3 regions of the Shewanella sp. Pdp11 genome follow, and region 3 is predicted to be linked to each of the others. Evidence: predicted binding sites of a transcription regulator. Region 3 holds the regulator's gene; each other region holds the start of a gene.

The links. Region 3 encodes NrdR, which represses ribonucleotide reductase genes. Its sites were predicted from a motif close to AAACACNANATNTNGTGTTT; they were not measured.
Region 1: a site for NrdR is predicted at 2,326-2,345, ahead of nrdD (anaerobic ribonucleoside-triphosphate reductase). Genes of this name have one in related genera too.
Region 2: a site for NrdR is predicted at 2,551-2,570, ahead of nrdA (class 1a ribonucleoside-diphosphate reductase subunit alpha). Genes of this name have one in related genera too.

What each region holds. Positions count from the first base shown of each region.
Region 1 covers NZ_CP015194.1:2,529,282-2,533,534, forward strand. Annotated here, with positions in the region: gene AYJ58_RS11175 (NADP-dependent oxidoreductase) at 1-627, opposite strand, end outside; gene AYJ58_RS11180 (MarR family winged helix-turn-helix transcriptional regulator) at 774-1,307, shown strand; gene AYJ58_RS11185 (hypothetical protein) at 1,428-2,117, shown strand; gene nrdD (anaerobic ribonucleoside-triphosphate reductase) at 2,377-4,253, shown strand, end outside.
Region 2 covers NZ_CP015194.1:3,142,622-3,146,874, reverse strand. Annotated here, with positions in the region: gene nrdB (class Ia ribonucleoside-diphosphate reductase subunit beta) at 1-24, opposite strand, end outside; gene nrdA (class 1a ribonucleoside-diphosphate reductase subunit alpha) at 108-2,396, opposite strand; gene AYJ58_RS13965 (HAD family hydrolase) at 2,921-3,592, opposite strand; gene ubiG (bifunctional 2-polyprenyl-6-hydroxyphenol methylase/3-demethylubiquinol 3-O-methyltransferase UbiG) at 3,594-4,253, opposite strand, start outside.
Region 3 covers NZ_CP015194.1:4,205,168-4,209,420, reverse strand. Annotated here, with positions in the region: gene ettA (energy-dependent translational throttle protein EttA) at 1-18, opposite strand, end outside; gene glyA (serine hydroxymethyltransferase) at 208-1,461, shown strand; gene nrdR (transcriptional regulator NrdR) at 1,662-2,111, shown strand; gene ribD (bifunctional diaminohydroxyphosphoribosylaminopyrimidine deaminase/5-amino-6-(5-phosphoribosylamino)uracil reductase RibD) at 2,231-3,385, shown strand; gene AYJ58_RS18510 (riboflavin synthase) at 3,453-4,109, shown strand; gene ribBA (bifunctional 3,4-dihydroxy-2-butanone-4-phosphate synthase/GTP cyclohydrolase II) at 4,205-4,253, shown strand, end outside.

The DNA.
Region 1 (4,253 bases), 1.7 Mb from region 3:
TTGGGTGAGATTGCCACAGGTTTTGTAATTGATGATGGCATCAACACCATAGCTTTGCAGCAATGCCGCTTTTTCATCTGAACCCACAGAGGCGATTACGCGAGCCCCCATCAGTTTACCAATCTGGCAAGCAACACTGCCAACTGCGCCTGATGCGGCAGAAACAAACAGGGTTTCACCCGCTTTTAAATCTGCGATGCGAGTCAGTCCCGTCCACGCTGTCATGCCGGGCATACCAATCACGCCGAGAAAATGTGAGCAGTCTAATTCAGTTTGCGGCAGAGCGGTCAGTCCAGCCGCATCGGTGGCGGCGTGTTCGCGCCAACCTAACATGCTGCTGACTTTAGTGCCTACTGGGAAATCAGTGTTTTTAGACGCGATAACTTCACCAATCGCGCCGCCTTCTAAGACTTGATTCAAGGCGAAGGGCGGAACATAACTCTTACGATCTACCATGCGGCCACGCATATAAGGGTCGACCGACATCCACAGGTTTTTAATTAACACTTGGCCATCGGTGAGCGGTGATAAGGGATTATTTACTAAAGCAAAGTTCTCTGCGGTAGGCATGCCTTCAGGGCGACTGGCTAAATGGATTTCACGGGTTTGGGTAATAGTGCTATTCATAAAAATTAACCTTTTGTTTGTGCGCAAACTAACTGCGTCAACTGTACGTGGCTTCATGACACAATGCAAATACTTTGCGCGCAAACTAGATGCGATTGAGCGGATCGGATAAGATAGCGCTATGTTTGAATGACAGGCGCTTATACGTGCAAAATTGTTTATCTCACTTAGAGCTTGGATCTACAGACCAGAGTCAAAATCCAGAGCCGCAGAACCCAGGGCCACAAAACTCAGAGGTACAGAATCCCGAGCCAAGTGATGCACTGTGTTTATCTGACAATGTGTGCTTCGCGCTATATTCTGCCAGTAATGCCTTAGTGCGCGCTTATCGGCCTTTACTCGAGGCATACGAGTTAACTTTTCCTCAATATCTGGTGATGCAAACCCTGTGGCGTCAAAATGGCTGTAGCCAAACCCAGCTATCAATGGCGACTAAACTCGATATGGGAACCCTAACGCCAATCGTCAAGCGGTTAGAGGTAAAAGGCTTGATCACGCGTTTGGCCTGCGTTGAAGATGAGCGGAAAAAATTGATCACTCTGACGGCTCAGGGAGAGGCGATTAAGCATGAAGCCCTAGCCTTGAAGCAAACTTTGCTGAATAAAGTGCAGATGGATGCCGAGGCACTCGATTTATTGAGGCGGCAATGTCTTGCCCTTATTGAAGATTTACAGTCCTAGAGATAAAGCTGCTGGTGCTGTTCGCTACCCGAGAATTCAGGTTCTGCAAAGATTAATACTTGATTGGCTTAGTTTTTGCTTTAAAACCGTCATTGAATCTTAGACGCCGAATTATTGACGATGAATTCTATTTTAAACGCCTTCAATCTTAATCGCAGCAGTACCAGTATCGCCGATGCCTATGGTGCCAATAGCCAAAAGACGAGTACGGCCAAAACCGATGCGACCACAGATACCAAAAAAACTCAGTCGGATGCGGTTAAACCCGACACTGGTAAAGCCGATGAGATAGCGCTGTCGCCACGGGCGCAACGTGCACAGAAAATTCAGTCGATGGCGAAGGATTTTTTTGCCGATGGCAAATTTGGTGTCGCCGATATTCCCGCATTAGTGTCACGTTTACAAAAGGACGGCATTTTATCGGACGTACAGCTTGAGCGTTTATCAAAAAACGGTATTACAGTTCCGAGCACAACTACCCCGAGCAAGCAGTCGCTGCAAGATTTTTTGGATGATGAACTGAAATCATTAGCCAAAAAATCACCGAACAACCCCCTTATCAATACCTTGGTCGATGCGAAAAACGTTTTGACCAATATGGATGATGCTCAGTCGCCTGTGCTCGCTCAAAAAGCCACCAAAGTCCTTGGCCAGTTAACGGATTATTTAAACTCCGAGCCACCACTAACGGATACCCAAAAGCAGCAATGGCAGGGGCTTAAATCTATGATGCAACTCGCTTCGTCTATGGGCTCGCATCAGTCGGCATCGGGCCAACTCAGTAGTTATCTCGCACTCTCTAAGCGTTAATCTTGAGCTTTGGTGCTTGATTATCACTGATTTCAGGCATCAACTAGCGGGGTTTAATCAGCAGGTCAAGGCGCAATTTTCAGATAATTGGACCTAGCAGCAGTTCTGGTTTGTTCTTTTATTTCTTCCTAAAAACTATGATCTGGATCATGGACGCTTCATCGTCGTTGTAGCCTAATGCTCTACATATTGTGTTTTATTCTTTTAAAATCACTATATGTAGTGTTAATTTTTAGGCGAGATGGAGAGGAACTGAACAATGCCAGTCGTAATTAAGCGTGATGGTTGCCGCACACCTTTTGATGAAACAAGGATAAGGGATGCAGTGAATGCCGCTGCAAACTCAGTTGGGATAGAGGATGGCGACTATGCAGCGACAGTGGCAGCGTGTATCAGTCAAAGTGTCGCGACCTTAACCGAAGTTGATATCCATCATTTGCAGGATGCGGTTGAAAACTTGTTGATGGAAGGGCCGTATAAATCATTAGCGCGAGTGTATATCGAATACCGTCACGACAGAGATGTGTGCCGTGAAGCGACCAGTAAACTCAATCTCGAAATCCGTGGTTTAGTCGAGCAAAGCAATGCGGCCTTACTCAATGAAAATGCCAATAAAGATTCGAAAGTTATTCCCACTCAGCGGGATTTGCTCGCGGGCATAGTTGCTAAACATTATGCCAAGAGTCATATCTTGCCTAAGGATGTGGTCGCTGCCCATGAGGCGGGCGAGATCCATTACCACGACCTAGATTACTCGCCATTTTTCCCGATGTTTAACTGTATGTTGATTGATTTGGCAGGTATGTTGACCCACGGCTTTAAAATGGGCAATGCCGAAATTGAAACCCCAAAGTCTATTTCAACGGCGACAGCAGTGACCGCACAGATCATTGCCCAAGTGGCGAGCCATATCTATGGCGGCACAACTATTAATCGTATTGATGAGGTGTTAGCGCCATTTGTCGCTAAGAGCTACGACAAGCATTACCAAATCGCCCTGAATTGGAAGATTACCGACGCTAAAGCCTTCGCCACGGCGCAAACTGAAAAAGAATGTCACGATGCATTTCAGTCTTTGGAATATGAGGTTAATACCTTACACACTGCCAATGGCCAAACACCGTTCGTGACCTTTGGCTTTGGATTAGGCACCTCGTGGGAATCGCGCTTAATTCAGCAATCTATGCTGAAAGTTCGGATGGCGGGATTAGGTAAAAACCGTAAGACGGCAGTTTTCCCTAAGTTAGTGTTTGCGATTCGTGATGGCATTAATCACAAAGCTGGCGATTGCAATTACGATGTCAAACAGATGGCGCTCAAATGCGCGACTATGCGCATGTATCCCGACATTCTCAACTACGAGCAAGTTGAGAAAGTGACCGGATCATTTAAAACCCCAATGGGTTGCCGCAGCTTTTTAGGCACCTATGAGGAAAATGGCGAACTCGTGCATGAAGGGCGCAATAATCTTGGGGTAGTGAGCTTAAACTTGCCGCGGATTGCCTTGGAAGCGAAGGGCGATGAGGCGGAGTTTTATCGTCTTTTAGATGACAGATTAGTCTTAGCCCGTAAAGCGCTGGATACGCGTATCGAGCGACTCAATGGCGTTAAAGCCCGCGTGGCACCTATCCTCTATATGGAAGGTGCCTGTGGTGTGCGTTTGCGCGCTGATGAAGATGTCTCTCAAATTTTTAAAAATGGTCGCGCGTCGATTTCACTCGGTTACATTGGCCTGCATGAAACCATGAATGCACTCTATGGCACCCAAACCCATGTATTTGACGATGCACAATTAAGGGACAAAGCCGTCGCTATTGTGGCTTATCTTAAAGCCGCCACGGATGCATGGAAGGCTGAAACAGGTTATGGCTTTAGTCTGTATAGCACCCCAAGTGAGAGTCTTTGCAGCCGTTTTTGTAAACTGGATGCGAAGCAATTTGGCCTAGTCACAGGGGTGACGGACAAGGGTTATTACACCAATAGTTTCCACCTCGATGTGGAAAAAAGCGTAAATCCCTACGATAAAATTGATTTTGAACAGCCATATCCCGCAATTGCGAACGGCGGCTTTATTTGTTACGGCGAATACCCCAACATGCAGCATAACCTTGAAGCGCTTGAAAACGTTTGGGATTA
Region 2 (4,253 bases), 1.1 Mb from region 3:
TTGACAGAAGGTAGAGTAGGCCATGGTGCTATTTTCCAATGGATAGGGATCCACTCAATCGGGATCCCTATACTTTTTATTTGTAAGAGCCGCGTTAACGTTAAAGACTAGATTTTACACGCGCCGCCGGCGCAACCGTCATCTTCTTTCTCTAAATTGGTGATGTCATCGTGTGAATCCGATGCACCATCGCGAGTGTTATGGTAGTAAAGCGTTTTCACACCTAACTTGTAAGCATTGAGCAAATCTTTCAGCAGAGTTTGCATCGGTACTTTACGGCCTTCAAAACGTGAAGGGTCGTAGTTAGTGTTCGCCGAAATCGCTTGGTCAACGAACTTCTGCATGATGCCCACTAGCTGTAAGTAACCATCATTACTAGGCATTTTCCATAGCAATTCATAGCTATCTTTCAGCGTATCGAAATCAGGTACCACTTGTTTTAGCTGACCGTCTTTGCTCGATTTCACGCTGATAAGGCCACGCGGTGGTTCGATACCATTGGTCGCATTGGAGATTTGCGACGAGGTTTCTGATGGCATTAATGCCGACAGCGTCGAGTTACGCAGGCCATATTGCTTGATATCGCTACGCAGTGATTCCCAGTCTAAGTGCAATGGTTCGGCACAAATTTTATCTAGGTCACGTTTATAAGTATCGATTGGCAAAATACCTTGAGCGTACGTGGTCTCGTGGAATAACGGACACGCACCTTGCTCTTTGGCTAAGTTCATCGAGGCTTTCAGTAAATAAAACTGAATGGCTTCGAAGGTTCTGTGGGTCAGATCGTTCGCGCTGCCATCGGAATACTTCATGCCATTTTTCGCTAAGTAGTTAGCGAAGTTAATTACGCCTATACCTAAGGTTCGGCGATTCATCGAGGCAAGTTGTGCTGCCTTGATAGGATAATCTTGATAATCCAGCAGATTATCCAGTGCGCGTACGGCGAGGTCGGCTAATGGCTCAATATCAGATAATTCTTTGATAGAACCTAAGTTAAGTGCTGACAACGTACAAAGCGCGATTTCACCTTCTGGATCATCGATGTTGTTCAATGGTTTTGTCGGCAGGGCGATTTCAAGACACAGGTTAGATTGTCTGATCGGCGCGACTTTAGAATCGAACGGGCTATGGGTGTTGCAGTGATCCACGTTCTGAATGTAGATACGGCCGGTTGAGGCGCGCTCTTGCATCATCAGTGAAAACAGCTCAACTGCCTTTATGGTTTTCTTACGAATACTGCTGTCTTGCTCGTATTGCACATATAAACGTTCGAATTCATTTTGATCTTCAAAGAACGCATCGTACAAACCAGGTACATCTGATGGGCTAAACAGGCTGATATTTTCGCCCTTGATCAGACGTTGATACATGACTTTGTTCAACTGCACACCGTAGTCTAAGTGACGGATACGGTTATCTTCAACGCCGCGGTTATTTTTCAATACCAGCAGAGATTCGACTTCTAAGTGCCAAATCGGGTAGAAGAGGGTCGCAGCACCGCCACGCACGCCGCCTTGAGAGCAAGACTTAACTGCGGTTTGGAAATACTTATAGAAAGGTAAACAACCTGTGTGGAAGGCTTCACCACCACGGATTGGGCTACCTAAGGCGCGAATACGACCGGCGTTAATACCGATACCCGCACGTTGACTGACGTATTTCACAATCGATGAAGCTGTCGCGTTGATTGAATCTAAGCTGTCACCACATTCGATCAGTACACAAGAGCTGAACTGACGTGTTGGCGTGCGCACACCAGCCATGATTGGCGTTGGCAGCGAAATCTTAAAGGTCGATACCGCGTCATAGAAATCTTTAACGTATTTCAGGCGCGTTTCTTTTGGATAACGGGCAAACAAACAGGCCGCGACCAAAATGTAGAGGAACTGCGCGCTCTCGTAGATTTCGTGGGTCACACGGTTTTGAACTAAATATTTGCCTTCAAGCTGCTTTACCGCTGCGTATGAGAAGTCCATATCGCGCCAATGGTCGATATAGGTATCCATCACGTCGAGTTCTTCGCGGCTGTAATCCTGCAGAATGTGCATGTCATACTTGCCAAGCTCAACTAATTTCGTCACGTGGGTATACAGTGCTGGCGGCTCGAATTGACCGAAGGCCTTCTTACGCAAATGAAACACCGCTAAACGGGCGGCGAGGAACTGATAGTCCGGTGATTCTGGAGAAATTAAATCCGCCGCCGCTTTGATAATGGTTTCATGGATGGCTTCGGTTGGGATGCCATCGAAAAACTGTAGGTGCGAGCGCAGTTCAACTTCAGAAACAGAAACGTTTTTTAATCCCTTGGCTGCCCAAGTAATTACGCGGTGTATTTTTTCGAGATCGATATTCTCACGATCGCCACAGCGTTTTGTGACTGTCATAGTGCTATTCATTTGGAGATAGGCCTTGGTTCTTATATCTATTTAGGTGAGCAAGTTCACCGTACGTATCCTTGTAAAACAATCAATAACCGTCCCTTAAATACAGCTGACTGGTGGAAAACGAGTCAATTAAGCGGCGAACTTCTAGTGTGTCTGATTGCTACCTATACACAAGATATGGTGTTTTAAATTATCTGGGATACAAGATAGTGAGGTTTGCCCCTATTTGCAAGTCTGAATTCAGGGGACATCTTGTGGATAAGTTGAGGATAAGCCTTAGCGTTAGTAACGACTAACCTTGAAGCTCAATTTCAGGTTAGCGTGTCGCACTCATGGGGGATTTTTAGGCGATCTTTTCTTTAGATCGCGATCGCGCACAAGTGCCGATCTTTTATCCGCCGACCTTTCGCTGCCTGATTTTATTCGCATGTAAAAATCAGGCAAACACACATATGTGCGTCTGCATAGTCACTTTAGTAAAAGGTTTATCTTCGAGTGCAAAAGTGAAGTTTGTTAACCGTTTTATGGGCGAGTTTTCAGGCGAATGCGTCGGCTAATGCCTGATGTAACTCAGTAGGGCTGGCAAAGTGCGCGTGGGCAGGCCACTGCGATGGTTTGTCGTTGACCCCCAGATAACCCCATAGGGCAACGCCGCCTAACATGCCCGCTGCCTTCGCGGCTAACAAATCCCGCTCAGCATCCCCAAGATACAAAATGTGCTCTGGAGCGCAGCTCAGTTGCTGTGCGCCTAACAGCATAGGTGCTGTGTGGGGTTTTGGGTGTTTGGTCGAATCACCACTGATAATCACTGGCATACGCAAGTGTAAATTCAGTTTTCGCAATAAGGGACGGGTAAAGCGCGCTGGCTTGTTGGTGATCACCCCAAATGGCAGCTGCATTAACTCGAGCCAGTCGAGTAATGCCGCAATACCAGTGAATAGTGCACAGTGATCGCCATTAATGCGCTGATAGTGGGCGAGCAAACCTTGCTGAACTTGAGTGCGAAGATCATCCGCTGCATTGGGTATTGCCGCATCAACTAAGGCAAAACTGCCGTGGGATGCGGCGTAGCGCATGGCCGCTAATGGCTGCGCGGCGATGCCGACGTCTTGAAGACTTAAATTGAGGGCTTGCACCAGATCCGGCGCGGTATCGGCTAAAGTGCCGTCGAGATCGAACAGTACGCCTTGGATCTGTGCCAGACTCATATCAATCAACCTTACGCGTTGCGATCATGTAATTTACATCAACCTTAGGCGTGTATTTAAAAATGCCCGTCAACGGGTTGTAGCTGATGCCTAATGCATCGGTACAGATAAGATCAGTATTGTCCACAAGCTCAATCAGCTCAGAAGGCTTAATGAATTTTTTATGCTCGTGGGTACCAACTGGCAGCATCTTCAGTAAATATTCTGCGCCGAGAATCGTGTGAACGTAGGATTTAATGTTGCGGTTGATGGTGGAGAAAAACACAAAGCCACCGGGTTTGACCATGTCACAGCAAGCTTTGATCACAGATTGTGGATCGGGCACATGCTCCAGCATTTCCATGCAGGTCACCACATCGTAGTAAGCTTGATGATCTTGGCTGTGGGCCTCGGCGGTATTTTTTACATAATTTATGCTTACGCCGGTTTCGAGGGCGTGAAGGCGGGCGACTTCGAGGGGCTCATCACCCATGTCGAGACCATCAACCTCGGCGCCGATGCGGGCCATGCTTTCAGATAAAATCCCGCCGCCGCAACCAACATCGAGCACTTTCTTGCCGAAAATGCCGCCTGCGGTTTGGTCGATATAGTTTAAGCGCAGCGGGTTTAATAGATGCAGCGGCTTAAATTCGCCGTTGAGATCCCACCACGTTTCGGCCAT
Region 3 (4,253 bases):
GTAAACAAACTGAGCCATTTTTCTCTATCTTAAGTGACTAATGATGCGGCTAATTCTACTCGATTGCACGCCGAACTCAACTCGACAATGAGCCAAGTTCAAGCTAAAACGCTAGGAATTTCATGTTTCAAATACTGGGATTGTGGTCGCGTTCCGAGTAGAATACCGCGCAACCCTACCTATAAGAATTGGCAGCTGGAGTAAGCAATGCTGAAAAAAGATATGAATATCGCAGATTATGATCCGGAACTGTTTAACGCAATTCAGAACGAAACTCTGCGTCAAGAAGAGCATATTGAGCTGATTGCTTCTGAAAACTACACCAGTCCACGCGTGATGGAAGCGCAAGGTTCACAGTTAACCAATAAGTACGCTGAAGGCTATCCAGGCAAGCGTTACTACGGTGGTTGTGAGTATGTGGACGTAGTTGAAACCTTAGCGATTGAACGTGCTAAACAACTGTTTGGCGCAACTTACGCTAACGTACAACCTCATTCAGGTTCACAGGCAAACAGCGCGGTTTACATGGCATTGTTAAAACCTGGCGATACCGTACTGGGCATGAACTTAGCTCATGGTGGTCACTTGACCCACGGTTCACCGGTTAACTTCTCTGGCAAACTGTACAACATCATTCCTTACGGTATCGACGAGTCTGGCAAAATTGACTACGACGAGATGGAACGTCTGGCCGTAGAACACAAGCCTAAGATGATGATCGGCGGTTTCTCTGCCTACTCAGGTATCGTTGATTGGGCAAAAATGCGTGAAATCGCAGACAAAATAGGTGCTTACCTATTTGTCGATATGGCGCACGTTGCCGGTCTTATTGCTGCTGGCGTTTATCCAAACCCAGTGCCACACGCACACGTTGTCACTTCAACGACTCACAAAACCTTAGCGGGTCCTCGTGGTGGCGTGATCCTATCTGCTGCTGACGATGAAGACTTGTACAAAAAGTTGAACTCTGCGGTATTCCCAGGCGGTCAAGGTGGCCCATTGATGCACGTTATCGCTGGTAAAGCGGTGGCGTTCAAAGAAGCCCTAGAGCCAGAATTTAAAGTTTACCAACAGCAAGTGGTTAACAACGCTAAAGCTATGGTTGAAGTGTTCCTTGAGCGCGGTTACAAAATCGTCTCTGGCGGAACCAGCAACCACTTAATGCTAGTTGACCTGATTGGTCGTGACTTAACCGGTAAAGAAGCCGATGCCGCCTTAGGTAGCGCTAACATTACCGTGAACAAAAACTCAGTGCCAAACGATCCACGTTCACCTTTTGTGACTTCAGGTGTACGTATCGGTACGCCTGCGATTACGCGCCGCGGTTTTAAAGAAGCGGAATCGAAAGAGCTGACTGGCTGGATTTGTGACATCCTTGATGATGCTAACAATCCTGCAGTGATTGAGCGTGTTAAAGGCCAAGTATTGGCACTGTGCGCACGTTTCCCTGTTTACGGTTAATCTGTAAATAGTCTCCTTTTTGTGGTGCTGAGCCTAACAAGCATCAGGTGGTTAACCTCAGCCCATAAATAGGATAAAATCCCATGGCCGCATTAAGCGGCCATTTTTATTGCTAAAATCTTAGACTTAAACCAAACAGGCTAACCTTAGATAACATAGTAAAGCCAACGGCTTTACGTCATTCACTGGCAGGAGGCTCAATGCATTGTCCATTTTGCAGCGCGACAGATACTAAAGTCATCGATTCTCGATTAGTGGCGGAAGGCCATCAAGTGCGCCGTCGCCGAGAATGCACCGAATGCCATGAAAGATTTACCACCTTTGAAGGCGCAGAATTAGTCATGCCTAGGGTGATTAAGCGCGATGGTTCACGCCAACCCTTCGATGAAGAAAAACTCCAAGGTGGCATGCTGCGCGCCGTTGAGAAACGCCCTGTGTCTATGGATGAAATCGAGCAAGCACTCAGTAAAATCAAATCGACCCTGCGCGCCACTGGCGAGCGAGAAGTACCATCAGAAATGGTCGGTAACTTGATGATGGAGCAATTGATGAGCCTAGATAAAGTCGCCTATATACGTTTTGCTTCTGTGTACCGCGCCTTTGAAGACGTGTCTGAATTTGGTGAGGCCATCGCTAAACTGCAAAAGTAGTCATTGAGTTTTGTCGCCGACAAGGCAAACGTGTACGAGCGATTGGCGTGAAAGCACAAATTTAAAAGACAGGTTTGTAAGACTGGTGAAAGCCGAAACCTTTAACAACAGGGTTGAACATGAGCTTGAACATAAGTTGGTCCGTACTCGATATCCAAATGATGAGCCGCGCGATTCAATTAGCGCGCAAAGGCTTTTACACCACGAGACCCAATCCCAGTGTGGGCTGCGTTATCGTTAAAGATAATCAGATTGTCGGCGAAGGTTATCATCAAAAAGCGGGTGAGCCCCACGCCGAAGTGCATGCGCTACGTATGGCAGGTGAGCACGCCCGCGGCGCAACGGCCTATGTCACCTTAGAGCCCTGCAGCCATTATGGCCGCACGCCGCCCTGTGCCTTGGCGCTGATCAATATTGGCGTCAAACGTGTGGTGGTGGCGGTGGAAGATCCTAATCCGCAAGTCGGTGGGCGCGGTATTCAAATGCTGCGCGACGCCGGTATTGAAGTGGATGTGGGATTACACCGTGATGAAGCTTATGCCTTGAATTTAGGTTTTATGAAGCGGATGGAATCGGGTTTGCCCAGAGTTACAGTCAAATTGGCTGCGAGTCTCGATGGTAAAACCGCGCTGTCTAACGGGGTATCTAAATGGATTACCGGCCCTGAATCTCGCCGCGACGTGCAGCGTTTACGCTTACGTTCCTGCGCCTTGGTCACTGGGATTGAAACCATATTGGCTGACGATCCCTCACTCAATGTGCGATATCAAGAACTTGGCGACATAAAAGACTGCGTAACTGAGGCGCAATTACTGCAGCCATTAAGGGTGATACTCGACAGTCGCGCCCGTTTGCCGTTATCGGCTGCCTGTTTGGCTATCGTATCGCCGATACTCTTGGTCTCGACCGTGGCTTATCCCGCAGAGTTTCAAGCACAATTGCCCTCCCATGTGAGTTGCCTAGTATTACCAGCAATTGCAGGTCGCGTATCTTTACCTGAACTATTAAGCTATTTAGGCCAAAGTTGTAATCACGTGCTGGTGGAAGCGGGGGCAACCTTAGCAGGCGCATTTTTAGCACAGGGGCTGGCTGATGAATTAGTGCTGTACCAAGCGATGAAAATCCTCGGCGGGCAAGGGCGTAATCTGCTGCAGCTACCCGATTATCAAACCATGGCGCAAATTCCTGCATTAACTTTGTTCGATGAGCGCAAATTAGGGCCAGATACCCGTTTAATCTTGAGCGTTATGCTTGATACTTCTTTATTTAATTAGGGCAAGATAACCGTTAAACCTTGAGTCTTATGCCTTATTACTTCTTTATCGAATAAGTGAGTTAACCATGTTTACTGGGATTATTGAAGCCGTTGGCACCCTGCGAAAGCTTGAACGCAAGGGCGATGATATTCGTTTGACCGTGGCGAGCGGCAAACTGGATTTAAACGATGTGCGTTTAGGCGACAGTATTGCCACCAACGGTGTGTGTTTAACGGTTGTGCAGCAATTAGCCGACGGTTATGTGGCCGATGTTTCTGCCGAAACCGTGAGTCTAACTGGCTTTGCTAACTACAAAGTGGGCACTAAGGTAAATCTTGAAAAAGCCGTTACCCCAACCACACGTTTAGGCGGGCACATGGTCAGCGGCCATGTTGACGGTATTGCTATGGTTGAGCAACGCTTAGTGCGTGGTCAAGCCATCGAGTTTTGGTTAGCCGCCCCCGCAGAGCTTGGGCGTTACATTGCCCATAAAGGTTCCATCACCATTGATGGCGTGAGTTTGACGGTTAACGAAGTGGATGGCAGTCGATTCCGCCTGACTATAGTGCCGCATACCGCAGGTGAAACCACGTTAATCGACCTGCAAGCGGGTGATAAGGTGAATATCGAAGTGGATTTGATCGCCCGTTATCTGGAACGCTTGATGAATTATGATGGCAAAGACAGCAAGAGCGGCGGCGTCACCCTAGAAATGTTAGCCCGTGCCGGCTTTGTGCGTTAGTGCACAGGAGCAGATTATTTAACTTAAGCTTATCGGCAGCTTAGGTTATTTAGGTATAGAATTTCATAATAACAGCAAAATCATAAGGTCCTACAATGGCGCTGCACAGTATAGAAGAGATCATCGAAGATATTCGTCAAGGCA